3 regions of the Photobacterium sp. DNB22_13_2 genome follow, and region 1 is predicted to be linked to each of the others. Evidence: riboswitches for the same ligand, from Rfam matches in the RefSeq annotation. Region 1 holds a riboswitch; each other region holds the start of a gene.
What was found. Region 1 has a riboswitch for lysine ahead of lysC (lysine-sensitive aspartokinase 3). Riboswitches for the same ligand answer to the same signal wherever they lie in the genome.

Region 1 (4,692 bases):
TTGCCGATATCAAACGTGATTTACCCCACGCGATGATTTCTGGTGGCGTATCTAACGTTTCCTTCTCGTTCCGTGGCAATAACTACGTACGTGAAGCCATCCATGCGGTTTTCTTGTATCACTGTTTCAAGCACGGCATGGATATGGGGATCGTCAACGCAGGCCAACTTGAGGTCTATGACAATGTTCCGGAAAAATTACGTGAGGCTGTAGAAGATGTCGTCCTTAACCGACGCGATGATTCGACAGAGCGCTTGTTGGATATTGCCGCCGAATATGCCAATAAAGGTGTCGGTAAAGAAGAAGATGCCTCGCTACTTGAATGGCGTAGCTGGCCGGTAGAAAAGCGGCTTGAACATGCTTTGGTAAAAGGGATCACCGAATTTATTGTCGAAGACACCGAAGAAGCCAGGGTGAAGGCATCTAAGCCATTGGAGGTCATTGAAGGGCCGCTGATGGATGGCATGAACGTCGTTGGTGACTTGTTTGGTGAAGGCAAAATGTTCCTGCCGCAGGTGGTGAAATCTGCCCGTGTAATGAAGCAGGCCGTTGCCCACCTTGAACCTTATATTAATGCCGAGAAACAAGTGGGTACCTCCAACGGTAAGATTTTGTTGGCAACGGTAAAAGGCGATGTTCATGATATCGGAAAGAACATCGTTGGCGTGGTACTTCAGTGTAACAACTACGAGATCATCGATCTGGGTGTGATGGTGCCTTGCGAGAAGATCCTCAAGGTTGCCAAGGAAGAAAATGTCGATATTATTGGCCTATCAGGGCTGATCACACCGTCGCTGGATGAGATGGTGCATGTTGCCAAGGAAATGGAGCGACAAGGGTTTGATTTGCCACTGCTGATCGGTGGGGCGACAACGTCAAAAGCCCATACGGCGGTGAAGATTGAACAGAATTACAGTCATCCGGTGGTCTACGTGAACAACGCGTCTCGTGCTGTTGGGGTCTGTACCTCCCTGTTATCTGATGAGCGGCGCCCGGCCTTTGTCGAGAAACTGGATGCTGACTATGTCAGGGTGCGTGATCAGCATAGCCGCAAGCGGCCCAAGACCAAGCCTGTTTCCCTAGAAGTGGCGCGCGCAAATCGCGTGGCGATTGATTGGGATAGCTACACGCCTCCGGCACCTCTTAAACCGGGTGTCCAGGTTTTTGAAAACTTTGATGTCGCTATCCTGCGTCAATATATCGATTGGACACCGTTCTTTATGACCTGGTCGTTGATGGGGAAATACCCGGCCATATTTGATCATGAGGAAGTGGGTGAGGAAGCTCGTCGTCTGTTTGAAGATGCCAATGACTTACTCGATCGTGTTGAACAGGAAGGCTTGATGGAAGCCCGCGGTATGTGTGCGATGTTCCCGGCCAATAGTGTGGGCGATGATATCGAAGTGTATACCGACGAATCTCGCACTAAGGTTGCCAAGGTACTGCATAACCTGCGCCAGCAGACTGAGAAGCCGAAAGGCTTTAATTACTGCCTGTCTGATTACATTGCACCGAAAGAGAGCGGTAAAGCGGATTGGATTGGCGCCTTTGCAGTAACGGGTGGGATTGGTGAGCGTGAGTTGGCCGATGCTTATAAAGCGGCAGGTGATGACTATAACGCGATTATGATCCAGGCGGTTGCCGATCGCTTGGCTGAAGCTTTTGCCGAATATCTGCATGAGCAGGTGCGTAAGGATATTTGGGGATATTCGCAGGATGAGGATTTGTCCAATGATGATCTGATCCGTGAGAAATACCAGGGAATCCGACCGGCTCCGGGTTATCCGGCCTGTCCGGAGCATACCGAAAAGGGTAGCTTGTGGGAGTTATTGAAGGTCGAAGAGACGATCGATATGTCACTGACAACCAGCTACGCCATGTGGCCAGGAGCGTCGGTATCGGGTTGGTATTTCTCCCACCCCGATTCACGCTACTTTGCGATCGCCCAGATCCAGAATGATCAACGTGACAGCTATGCTGATCGTAAAGGCTGGGATCTTATCGAGGCCGAAAAATGGCTGGGCCCGAACTTGAATAACTAGTTCTAGTTAATAGCCTCGCCTCGTTCTGAGCGGGTCACCAAAGACAAAAAAGGCGCTCACTGGGCGCCTTTTTCTTATCTTCTATTCCGATATCGATTATTCGAACAGGCCGTGATGCAATACCTTGACTACTTCGCGCGACTCTTCGGTTTTGACCAGGAAACACAGGTTGTGGGTGCTGGCGCCAAAACAGATCATGCGTGGACTGTATTGCTCCAGTCGGCTAAACACTTGGGTTGCAGCCCCTGGTGCTTCGCCTAGCTCGTTACCGATCAATGCGACTAAGCAAAGATCTTGCTCGACTTCCACACTACACAGCTTACTCAGTTGCTCCATCGCAGCGGCTGGCAGGCTTGGTGCACCACCACCGGTATCGGTTTGATCCAGAGTTAATGAAACACTGACTTCCGAGGTCGTGATCAAGTCGACTGAGATTTTGTGTTCGGCCAAAATACGGAAAACTTCAGATAGAAATCCGTAAGCATGGAACATGTTTAGGCTGGTCAGGGTGACCATGGTCTGATTGCAGCGCAATGCCAGAGCTCTGAATTTTGGTGGCTCGCTGACTTGCTGACGGATCCAGGTGCCACCTTGTTCAGGGGCTTTGGATGAACCGATGAAGACAGGGATCTGCTGGCGGACCGCTGGTAGCAAGGTCGATGGATGGAGGATCTTCGCTCCAAAATTGGCCATTTCAGATGCTTCGCTAAAGCTAATCTCACTGATCGGTTTGGCATTGGCAGTGATACGCGGGTCAGTAGAGTACATGCCCGGTACATCGGTCCATATCTCTAGGGTTTCCGCACTGATAGCCTCGGCAACCAAAGCAGCACTGTAATCGCTGCCACCACGGCCTAATGTGGTGGTTTCGCCTTCGCGGCTTGAGCCGATGAAGCCTTGGGAAACGATAATGGTATCGCCAGCTAGCAGTGGCTGCAGCTGCGAATCTGCAAGTTCGCGGATAGTTTCGATGTGCGGAATAGCTTTGCCGTATTGGCTGTCGGTACGCATCACAGAGCGAATATCGAAACGCTGGGCTGGAGCCCCCATTTCGTTGAGAATTTGGCTAAACAGGTGGGTCGACAACAACTCGCCATGGGCAACCAAGTGATCGGTCAATTTGGTCGAAGGGGTATCGGCGGCCTGCTGTGCGAGACTTGCCACGGTATTGATTAATTGTTCTATGTGGTCAGCAACGGCTTCAGGGTTGGCCAATTTGTCGATAATGTTTTGGTGTATCGATTTTAACTGCTGTAGCCGTTGGGAGCGCTGCTCGTTATCGGCAATTCCATTTGCAAGTTCAACTAACAGGTTGGTGACACCGGAACAGGCACTGATCAACACTACTTTGGCTGCAGGGTTATCCTTGATGATCGTGGCACTTCGGCTCATGGCGGCATGATCGGCTACGCTAGTACCGCCAAATTTCGCTACGGTTATCGGTGGAGGAACAGTAAAGTTATTTTCGACAAAGCTCACAACGAGTCTCCCAGTAATAAAAAGTCAAAACGCAATTCACAGGGGGCTCGGGATGGTAGTCCCGACAAAAAAGTCAGGAGAGCAAAAAGGTAAGATGTAAACCGGTACACAACCAGAAGCTCCCCATCTATTCATTACCATGGTGAATAGATGACAGCCAGAAGGATTCAACCTTCGTAGCCGATACTCCATGCCCCCTGTCATGTCGTATCTCGGCGTTACTCCCCCTCTCAAGACTGCTTCGGGGTGGGGCCCCGCAATCTAGATACCTGGGTAACGCTCCTCTTCTGTCTTCACCTGAGAAAACCTTTTCTCAGGATGAACAAAAAACGATCTATATTGAACCGGATTTCCTAGTCGGTTGTCAATTGTATAGAAATAAAATATGCATAAAAATTGCAAAAAATTGTCACAAAATTCACGGGGAGTGGTGTGCTACAAGGGGGTGTGATTTGGTATAAGCATAATTAGCCTAATACTGATATAGTCAATCAGTACCTTACAATAACGAGTTAAATGCCACGCTTACCGCCAGGGAGGAAAATAAAAATGACAATAGGTAGTTTCTATCCACCACAGCGTACCCTTATGGGACCCGGCCCATCGGATATTTACCCGCAGGTGCTACAAGCTCTGAGCCGTCCAACCATTGGTCACCTCGACCCATTATTTATCGGAATGATGGATGAGCTCAAGCAACTACTGCAATATGCTTTCCAGACTCAAAATACCTTTACCATAGCGGTTTCTGCGCCAGGTAGTGCCGGTATGGAAGCCTGCTTTGTCAATTTGGTTGAGCCGGGTGACAAGGTGATTGTCTGCCGCAATGGCGTCTTTGGTGATCGGATGCGTGAGAATGTCGAGCGCTGCGGTGGGGTTGCTGTCATGGTCGATAACAACTGGGGAGAGCCGGTAGACCCTGCCTTGGTTGCTCAAACGCTCGATAGCCACCCAGATGCCAAAATAGTGGCCTTTGTTCATGCCGAGACCTCAACTGGCGCGCTGAGCGATGCACAGGCGATTGCCAAGTTGGCTCGCGAGCATGACTGCCTGACGATTGTCGATGCCGTGACATCGCTCGGTGGCGTGCCCTTGCTGGTGGATGAATGGCAACTCGATGCGGTGTATTCCGGTAGCCAGAAGTGCCTGTCTTGTGTTCCGGGCTTGTCAC
Region 2 (4,692 bases), on a different contig from region 1:
AAAACGGAACTCAAGGGCAACGGATATTATCTGCAAGTACCGCCACCCGTGCCAAACTTACTGGAGCAATACAAAGCGGATAAAGCCGCCAGTAACAAAGGATAAACTATGCATAAGCGATTGATATCGGCCTTTGTGGCCTTAGGGTTAGGATTATCGTCGGCAGTTTATGCTGATGAGGGGTTTGATAACTATGTCGAAGGACTAAAAGTAGAAGCCCAGGAAAAAGGAATTTCGGAGTCGATTATCAACTCTGCTTTTGATGGCATAACATTTGTCGAACGCGCAGTAAAAGCGGATAAAAATCAGCCAGAGCGTAAATTGACGCTGGATGAGTATATTCCTCGTGCGGTGCCGGCTTGGAAAGTAAAACAGGCGAATGAGCTTTATCGCCAGCATAAATCAGCGCTGGATAAAATTGGTCAGCAATATGGTGTACAGCCTCGCTTTATAGTTGCCTTATGGGGGGTCGAAAGTAATTTCGGTCGTCTGATGGGGAATTATAATGTGGTTGAGGCTTTATCGACCATGGCTTATGAAGGCCGCCGTGAAGCTTTTTTCCGCGGGCAGGTAATGGCGGCGCTGGAAATATTGGATGCGGGCCATATTAGCCCTGAAGAGATGAAAGGCTCTTGGGCGGGCGCGATGGGGCAACCTCAGTTTATGCCGACGTCATTTTTGTCTTATGCAGTTGATGGCAATAATGACGGAAAGATTGATATCTGGCAGACAGAGGCTGATGTTTTTGCCTCTGCCGCGAATTATTTAAAAAAAGCGGGCTGGGATGATCAATATACCTGGGGCCGACAAGTTTCATTACCCGCTTCTATCGATGCTTCGCTGATGGGGGTTGAAAAGAGCAAAGCCAAAAGCTTAACGGATTGGCAACGATTAGGCGTTCGTCGCTTTAATGGTCAGGCACTACCGAGTGTTGATATTGAAGCGTGGCTTATTCAACCGGATGATAAACATGGTCGAGCCTACTTAATCTACGGTAATTACCAATCTTTACTTAAGTGGAACCGGTCACACTATTTCGCTTTGGCGGTAAGTCATTTAGCCGATCAAATCAGGTAATGTCATAATATGACAAATAAGCCAGACCAAAAGGTCTGGCTTTTTATGCTTTGAGGCAAGTGAAGATTCATCCTATAACCTGTGATGATGGTTTAAAACCAACGGTTAATTATTAGCTATCCTATGGCTTTCAAACTAATCGTGTTGTTATCACATGCTTGAGTTTGCATTTTTAACATATAAATCATGCGCTTACATTGTTTTATGGTGATTTTTCACAGGTAATAAAAAACCCGACAAAAGTCGGGTTTTTATAGATGTTCGTAGGTAATTTGATTTATTAGATTTCAAATTCTTCTAGAGACTTACCATCATCAAGTGCTTTTTTCAGAGCGCTTGGTGTACGGCCTTGGCCAGTCCAAGTCTTCTCATCACCGTTTTCATCGATGAAGCGGTATTTAGCTGGACGCTGTGCGCGTTTCGCTTTTGGTGCTTTATTAAGAGTTGCTAGAAGCTCTTCTGGGTCAATACCGTCAGCAAGAAGCATTTCACGGTACTGAGCTAGTTTTTCTGTACGTTCTTTTTCTTTAGCGACTTCTTCAGCTTCAGACTCTTCACGCTCAGTAACAACAGTTTGAAGTTTTTCTAGCGCTTCCTGTAGTTGTTCAAGAGAATATTCACGAGAAAGAGCGCGAAGGCTGCGAAGGTTAAGTAGCGCTTTCATTGCATCAGACATTTTTTATTTCCTGTAGGCCTAAAACTATAAATTAATAATAGCAGTGACAATTCAATAATTGCAATAATAATACTTTTAATACGGCGATGCCAATTAAAAAATGAAGGGTATATTTATTTTTTTGCAATTTACTGGGTTCATTTCTCATTTGTAATAGAATGTAATGGTCGAGATGAGTAAATATTCTTATCCACAATCAACACAGACGGTTAAATAATTGCCATCAATTTCATATGTGTTAAGTATAAAAAAGCGCTTTCAACTGTCTGATTATTGTCCTTTGTGGCAAGACTATTCACTATTTGTGTCATTTTTTTCACGTTAACTGGTTGCATTTGAATGTCTATTCCGTAGAATTGACCAGACCTAGACTAAGGGTAGAGGCGCATCGTCTATTAGTAGTAAATCGTAGGGTGATACCGATGAGGATTTACGAAAGGAGCCGTTGCCGAAGTAAGCTCGGACTATCAAGCCAGCTTGCTGGGGTTGTCACCGAATAGGGGCAACACTGCCATAGTATATAATTACATTAACTATGGAGCGCTACTGTGGAGTCGGATTAGGGGTAGTACCCTTCCTTATGCTCTTCTATACACGACAAGATGTCGTGTAAAACAGTAGATCTCCAACCAGGATCGGTTGTAGTCGAGATCATGAATATTGTAGATTTTTCCCATTCCGCCATATCATTGTTGCCACCTTTGGTTGCATTGGGCTTGGCAATCCTTACACGACGCGTTTTAGTTTCTTTGGGTGTAGGTGTCCTTCTGGGCGCATTCCTGCTGACTGATTTCTCTGTCGGCGGCACCGCAAGCTATATTGGTACCACGGTTAAAGGGCTGTTTATTGAAGACGGCGCCATTAACAGCTGGAACATGAGTATCGTCGCCTTCCTTATTTTGCTGGGTATGACCACAGCATTGCTGACACTTTCTGGCGGTACCCGTGCATTTGCAGAATGGGCACAAACCAAAATTAAGAGTAAGCGTGGCGCTAAACTGCTGGCTGCTTTCTTGGGGGTGTTTATTTTTGTTGATGACTACTTCAACAGCTTGGCTGTCGGTTCGATCTCGCGCCCAGTGACAGATCGCTTTTATGTGTCCCGTGCCAAATTAGCATATATCCTTGATTCAACAGCAGCACCAATGTGTGTACTAATGCCTGCTTCTAGCTGGGGTGCCTACATTATTACCTTGATTGGCGGTATTTTGGCATCACATGGTGTGACGGAATATACTCCGCTGGGTGCATTCGTACAGTTGGCACCAATGAATTTCTATGCAGTTTTTGCATTGCTGATGGTCTTCGTGGTGGCTTGGTTCCAAATTGATGTTGGCCCAATGAAAAAGCACGAACTGGAAGCCAGTCACTGCCGCGGCTTTGACGAGGGCGATAGTGACAGCCGTGCCAAAGATCTGAATGACGAACTTGAAATCGAAGAAAGCAAAAATGGTCGTGTTGCTGATCTTATTATGCCGATCGTGACCCTGATTGTGGCGACGTTCTTCTTTATGATCTTTACCGGTTACCAAGCTCTGGCTGCTGATGGTCTCGCATTTAGCGTGCTGGGTGCTTTTGAGAACACAGATGTAGGCATGTCTCTGGTATACGGTGGTTTGGTCGGTTTTATTGCTGCGCTAATTCCTGTAATCCGCCAACGCATTCCGATGGCTGACGTGTCTTCTACGTTATGGATCGGTGCTAAGTCGATGTTCGGAGCGATTTTGATCTTGCTGTTTGCATGGAGCATCGGCAACGTGATCAGCGATATGGCAACAGGCAAATACCTGTCGACGATGGTGGAAGGTAATATTAGTCCAATGTTGCTACCAGCTATCTTGTTCTTGCTGGCTGGCGTGATGGCGTTCTCAACCGGTACTTCATGGGGTACATTCGGTATTATGCTGCCAATCGCGGGTGATCTGGCTGCCGCGACGGATATCATGCTGATGCTTCCAATGCTAGGTGCAGTATTGGCGGGTTCGGTATTTGGTGACCACTGTTCGCCTATCTCTGACACCACGATTCTGTCGTCAACGGGTGCACGCTGCCACCACATCGATCACGTATCAACTCAGCTACCTTACGCATTGTCGATGGCCGTAGTATCAACCATCGGTTTCTTGGTGCTTGGCTTCACAAGCTCTCTGGCTGTGTCGTTCATGACGGCAACCATTGCTTTCATCGTCGCTTGTGCCTGCCTATCGTGGCTATCTCGCCGTCCTCAGGAAGCAGCGGCTAACGCTTAAGACTGACGGTTGAATATGAAAAAAGCCTGTATTTGATACAGGCTTTTTTTATTTCAGTCAGATGAGAGATTTTCCGATATCCAGTTACAAAGAAGTTGAGCTTGCTCCTTTCAATCTGAAAGGCTTTTCTGTAGCATCTCGGCTGTTTTTTCACGCACCAATCGTATTATTAGGGAAGCTTAATGGCCCAGATGTATTTCTATTATTCGGCAATGAATGCGGGTAAGTCGACAACATTATTACAGTCATCATTTAATTATCGCGAGCGGGGAATGACGCCAGTGATTTTTACTGCGGCAATTGATGATCGTTATGGCAAAGGCATGGTCAGCTCTCGGATTGGTTTGCAAGAAGAAGCTGAGCTGTTTAATGCCAGCGAGGATCTATATGTCCGCCTGCAAGATATGAATGGAACGCAAAAAATTGATTGTGTACTGATTGACGAATGCCAGTTCTTAACCAAAGAGCAGGTATACCAATTAACCGAAGTTGTCGACAAACTGAATATTCCAGTGCTTTGCTATGGTCTGCGCAGTGATTTTCGTGGCGAACTTTTTGCAGGCAGCCGTTATTTGCTCGCTTGGGCAGATAAATTGGTTGAACTGAAAACCATCTGTCACTGTGGTCGTAAAGCCAATATGGTGATCCGCCAAGATGCCAGCGGCAAAGCGATTGCTGATGGTGATCAGG
Region 3 (4,692 bases), on a different contig from region 1:
CGATTGTGTCGGCATTGGACTTTGAACATTTTCCGTTGGACACCTTGGATAATACGGTAGCCAAAGGTGTTAAGGCCGAAGTGGTTGAGTACCATGGCCAAAAAGGAATACATGTGTCGGTGTCACCGGAGCATAAATCGCAGGCACAAGGGGGCTGCGACAATTGTACCTACCTTGCTTTGCAGACGCTTTCGTTCCGTGACGGTACGATTGAGCTATTGATGGCGGGTGAGCCACAACAGCAAGCCTCTGAGACGGCAAATGGCGAGTCAGCCAACGGTTTTGTCGGTATTGTCTTTCGGGTCAGTGAAGATAAATCAAAGTACGAAGGGGTTTACTTACGTCCAGTTAATGCGATGTCGGAAGATGAAGCGCAGCGAGAGTTAACGATTCAGTATTTTTCTTATCCCGACCATTCTGGGGATGTGCTGAGAGAAAGCGCTCCGGGCCAGTATGAAACAGCTGCGAAGATACGCCCCGGCCAGTGGTTTAAATTAACGGCTGAAATAAATAACAACCAAGCGATTTTTTATATCGATGGTGAAAAAGTGTTGGTGGTTGAGCGCTTGTTCCACGGCTCAGAGCACAAAGGGGTCATCGGATTGATTACCCAGCCTGGGAATGATGCCTATTTTTCTGATCTGCAAATCAAGCACAGCCAGTAGCTAGCTGGTGGATGGTCATAAAAAAAGAGCAAGGCCATCAAATGGCCTTGCTCTTTTTGGATGAGCGTCTCGTCCTAAAATTCGTTGACGGTTTAACTTGTTACAGGCTCGGCAGCCATAACAGGCTTGCTCTTGCGAACCGCAAAGGCACAGAAGGCCAGGAACCAAAGACCACTTACAGCAACACCCGCCCAAGCAGAATGAGTGTAACCGATAGCGAGGTAACCCAGTAGGGCACCGAAAGCAACCGAACATGCGTACGGTAGCTGGGTCATAACATGGTCCATATGGTGACAGCCGGCACCGGTCGCCGACAGGATACTGGTGCTTGAAATTGGCGAACTGTGATCCCCAAATACTGCGCCAGCCAATACAGCGGATAGCATAGGAAGCAGTAGTGCAATGTCACTGGCTGCAGCAATATCACCGGCTAGCGGTAACATGATCCCGAAGGTGCCCCAGCTGGTGCCGGTAGCAAACGCCATTGCACAAGACAGTAGGAAGACAACCGCTGGAAGCAGCTCAACAGGCAGGTTGCCGTTTGACATTGAAGCGAGGTAAATACCGGTTTGCATGTCACGGACAACGGCACCAATAGTCCAAGCAAAGAACAGGATGATGATCGCTGGCATCATAGCAGAAATACCCTGTGGTGCCGCTTTCATCCAGCTGTCCGTACCCAACTTCAGGCGAAGAGCCAGTGTAATAGAAACCACTAGGCTACAAATCGCACCGTATACCAGTGAGGAGCCCACATCAGTGTTCTCGAATGAGCCAATTACGCTGAAGGCTTCGCTTTTGGCAGCAAGTACATCTGCGCCCGATTGCACCATGAAAAAGACTGTCGCCATCGTCAGGGTCAGGATAGGCAATACCATGTCGATCATGCCGCCTTTGGCTGATTCTGGTACTTCAACCTCCAAACCAGCAGGTTTGCCCTTGGATTCATCCCATAGCTTGCCTTCCAGTGCCCATTTCTCATGCTTGCGCATTGGGCCGATATCAAGTTGGAAGGCAATAACACACAGCACCATGACCAAAGTGAATACCGCATACAGGTTCATTGGCATCATCTCGACAAAGGCCGAGATCGGGCTCTGATCCGTCACACCGTGAGCCATCATGATGCCGCCAACTAGGGCGATGATATAGGCACCCCATGACGAGATCGGCATTAGCACACACACTGGTGCTGCGGTTGAATCAAGCAAGTAGGCCAATTTGGCACGTGAGATATTGAAACGGTCGGTGACTGGGCGACAGATGGCACCCACAGACAGGCTGTGGAAGAAGTCATCAATAAAGAAGATGAAGACCATCAAACCGGTTAGGGACTTGGCACTGCGGCGATCTTTACAGCGTACCGCTGCCCAGTCGGCGAACGCTTGGGTTGCACCTGATACACTCATCAAGCTGATAAGCGCACCAAGCAGTAACATGAAGATGATCATGTTGACGTTGTCACCGTTCATTGCGCCATCAACCCAGACAATCGCCAGGACTTTTTCAACCAAGTACTGCAAAGATTCTAATGGTGAATATTGGTTTAGCATCATGGCACCGGCAAAGATACCGGATCCAAGGGAAAGCAAAACCCGCCTAGTAGTAACGGCAAGGATAACAGCCAGCATGGCAGGGACAACGGACAATAGAGAGTCCGAAAAATCTACAAGGTTCATGATCTCATCACACCTACAACTTAAAGGTGGAGATCTACCGAAAGGAAGTGTAACTAAGACGAAGATAGGTATGACTTGTTACCCCCTCAGGTAGCGCTCCATAGGTAAATACTATGGCAGTTCTATGCCTATTCGACACAGACCCAGCGACTGAGTTGATAGCTGCAGTCACTTCGGCGCTGACTCCTTTCTCCGGCTTCACAGGTATCACCCTCTGCTCGGTTACTTTTAGGCAGCGCGCCTCTACTGATTTAGGGAATATCACCGTTAATCCTACTGGTTTTTGGTGATAAGTCTAACATTATATACGGCTGAATAATTATGTCAGCTAATAATCAGCTTTTTTCATCGTGTTCATTAGAATGTTGGTTTGTACAGTTGCCCCCTTTTCTTGATTATCCCACTTACCCACTATGGGATTTTATTTTAAGGAGCTCACGTGTTTTCTCGTAAACACTTTGAATTGATCGACAAGCCGACGTTCTTCGGGGCGTTGGGTATGTTGATCTCGGTTGTGGTGCCCTTGCTGCTGTTTCCAGTGCAAGGTGCCGAATGGATTGCCATCGCCAAAACTTTTATGACCGACAAGCTCGGTTTCCTTTATTTGTCGCTCGGTGTCGCTGCATTTTTCTTTATGATTTACATCGTTTTTTCTGACATTGGCCAAATCAAGTTGGGGGACCCTGATGAAAAGCCTGAATTTACCACGGCTTCCTGGGCAGCGATGCTGTTCTGTGGTGGTATCGGTGCCAGTATCCTGTACTGGGGAACGATAGAGTGGGCTTATTATTACCAAGCCCCTCCGTTCCAGCTTGAGCCGGGGAGTGAAGAGGCGGTTCGCTGGGCCGCAACTTATGGTTTGTTTCACTGGGGACCGATTGCTTGGTCTATCTACTTAGTACCGGCCCTGCCGATTGCGTACTTCTTTTATGTTCGTAAGCAGCCAGTGCTAAAAGTATCGGCGGCGTTGATGCCGGTGATTGGTGAAGCCCGCAGCTATGGCTGGTTGGGCAAGGTCATTGATGTGCTGTTTATCTTTGGTCTTCTCGGTGGTGGTGCGACAACGCTTGGCCTTGCCGCTCCCTTGATCACCGAAGGTGCTCACTATCTCTTTGGCGTACCAAAAGACACTGTGACCCAGATTATTGTGTTGATGCTCTGTACTGCGATCTTTGCGTACTCGGCCTACGCCGGGATGGAAAAAGGGATCAAGTTCCTCAGTAATATCAACTTTTGGGGCGCGCTTGGCTTATTGGCCTTTGTGTTGATCTCTGGTCCCACCATTTTCATGCTGGAAACCGGGCTTGATTCACTGGGCCGTATGTTGTCGAACTTCTTTGTAATGGCGACATGGGCTGAACCGTTCGGCGGCTATGGCTCTTTTGAAAATACCCATTTCCCACAGGACTGGACCATTTTCTACTGGGCGTGGTGGCTGGTGTTCGCACCGAGCATGGGCTTGTTTGTTGCGCGGATCTCCCGTGGCCGTACTATCAAGCAAATGGTAACGGGGTCGATCTTCTTTGGGTCGATGGGCTGCTTTTTGTTCTTCATGATTTTGGGTAACTACGGTCTATCGTTGCAGCTGTCAGGCGCGCTGGATGTCGTTGGTATCCTTAACAGTGAAGGGGCGACCAAAGCCATTTTCTCAATCCTTGAGCAACTGCCATACAGCACCGCTGTTATTGCTGCATTCACGCTATTGTGTTTAATTTTCACAGCGACTACGTTTGACTCGATCTCTTATATCTTGGCATCGGTGGTACAGAACAATGTGACGGAAGACCCAATGCGCTGGAACCGCTTGTTCTGGGCCTTTGCATTGTCATTTATGCCTTCGGTATTACTGTTCATGGGGGGCTTATCGACCCTACAGACCGCAGCCATTGTTGGTGGTCTGCCGCTGTTGGTTATTGCGGTGATGCTGATGATATCGGCGGTGAAGGCGGCGAAGCTTGATCTGACCCACCAGGAAGGCTACGAAGATCCGGTAATTAATATCGAGGAGTTGCCAGATGTTGACCCTTGGTCGAAAGAAGGAATGGCGCTGACCAAGTTTGACGAGCTGAAAGACATCGCGATGGCCGCTGCAGAAGCTGAACGTGAAGCCTTGTATAAAGTGTGGAAGCTGAAGAAAAAGATGCGTGCCGAAGCCATGGCGAATGGCGAGTCTGCTTTTGAACTTAGCGAGGCGCCACAAGAGCGACTGGATCAACTCCAGCAGTTGATGGATGACGCCATGTCAGCAAAAGAGAATAAATTGGCGGCTTCGGAAGAAGCACAGGAAGCGCGTAAGGTGTTTGATGAACTGATGCGAAGCCGCCTTGAAGCGATGGTGGATCAAGCCG

Region 2: it holds a riboswitch for lysine, as region 1 does, so the genes downstream of both, ACVA58_RS02510 (Na+/H+ antiporter NhaC family protein) here and lysC (lysine-sensitive aspartokinase 3) in region 1, are expected to answer to the same signal.
Region 3: it holds a riboswitch for lysine, as region 1 does, so the genes downstream of both, ACVA58_RS10700 (Na+/H+ antiporter NhaC family protein) here and lysC (lysine-sensitive aspartokinase 3) in region 1, are expected to answer to the same signal.

What each region holds. Positions count from the first base shown of each region.
Region 1 is NZ_JBNNXU010000013.1:4,690-9,381, forward strand. It holds gene metH (methionine synthase) at 1-2,042, shown strand, start outside; gene lysC (lysine-sensitive aspartokinase 3) at 2,139-3,521, opposite strand; lysine riboswitch at 3,630-3,816, opposite strand; gene ACVA58_RS17840 (pyridoxal-phosphate-dependent aminotransferase family protein) at 4,071-4,692, shown strand, end outside.
Region 2 is NZ_JBNNXU010000001.1:587,498-592,189, reverse strand. It holds gene ACVA58_RS02525 (YcgL domain-containing protein) at 1-105, shown strand, start outside; gene ACVA58_RS02520 (lytic murein transglycosylase) at 109-1,077, shown strand; gene ACVA58_RS02515 (H-NS family histone-like protein) at 1,358-1,753, opposite strand; lysine riboswitch at 2,124-2,307, shown strand; gene ACVA58_RS02510 (Na+/H+ antiporter NhaC family protein) at 2,407-4,002, shown strand; gene ACVA58_RS02505 (thymidine kinase) at 4,185-4,692, shown strand, end outside.
Region 3 is NZ_JBNNXU010000005.1:340,932-345,623, forward strand. It holds gene ACVA58_RS10695 (family 16 glycoside hydrolase) at 1-665, shown strand, start outside; gene ACVA58_RS10700 (Na+/H+ antiporter NhaC family protein) at 758-2,344, opposite strand; lysine riboswitch at 2,428-2,598, opposite strand; gene ACVA58_RS10705 (BCCT family transporter) at 2,784-4,692, shown strand, end outside.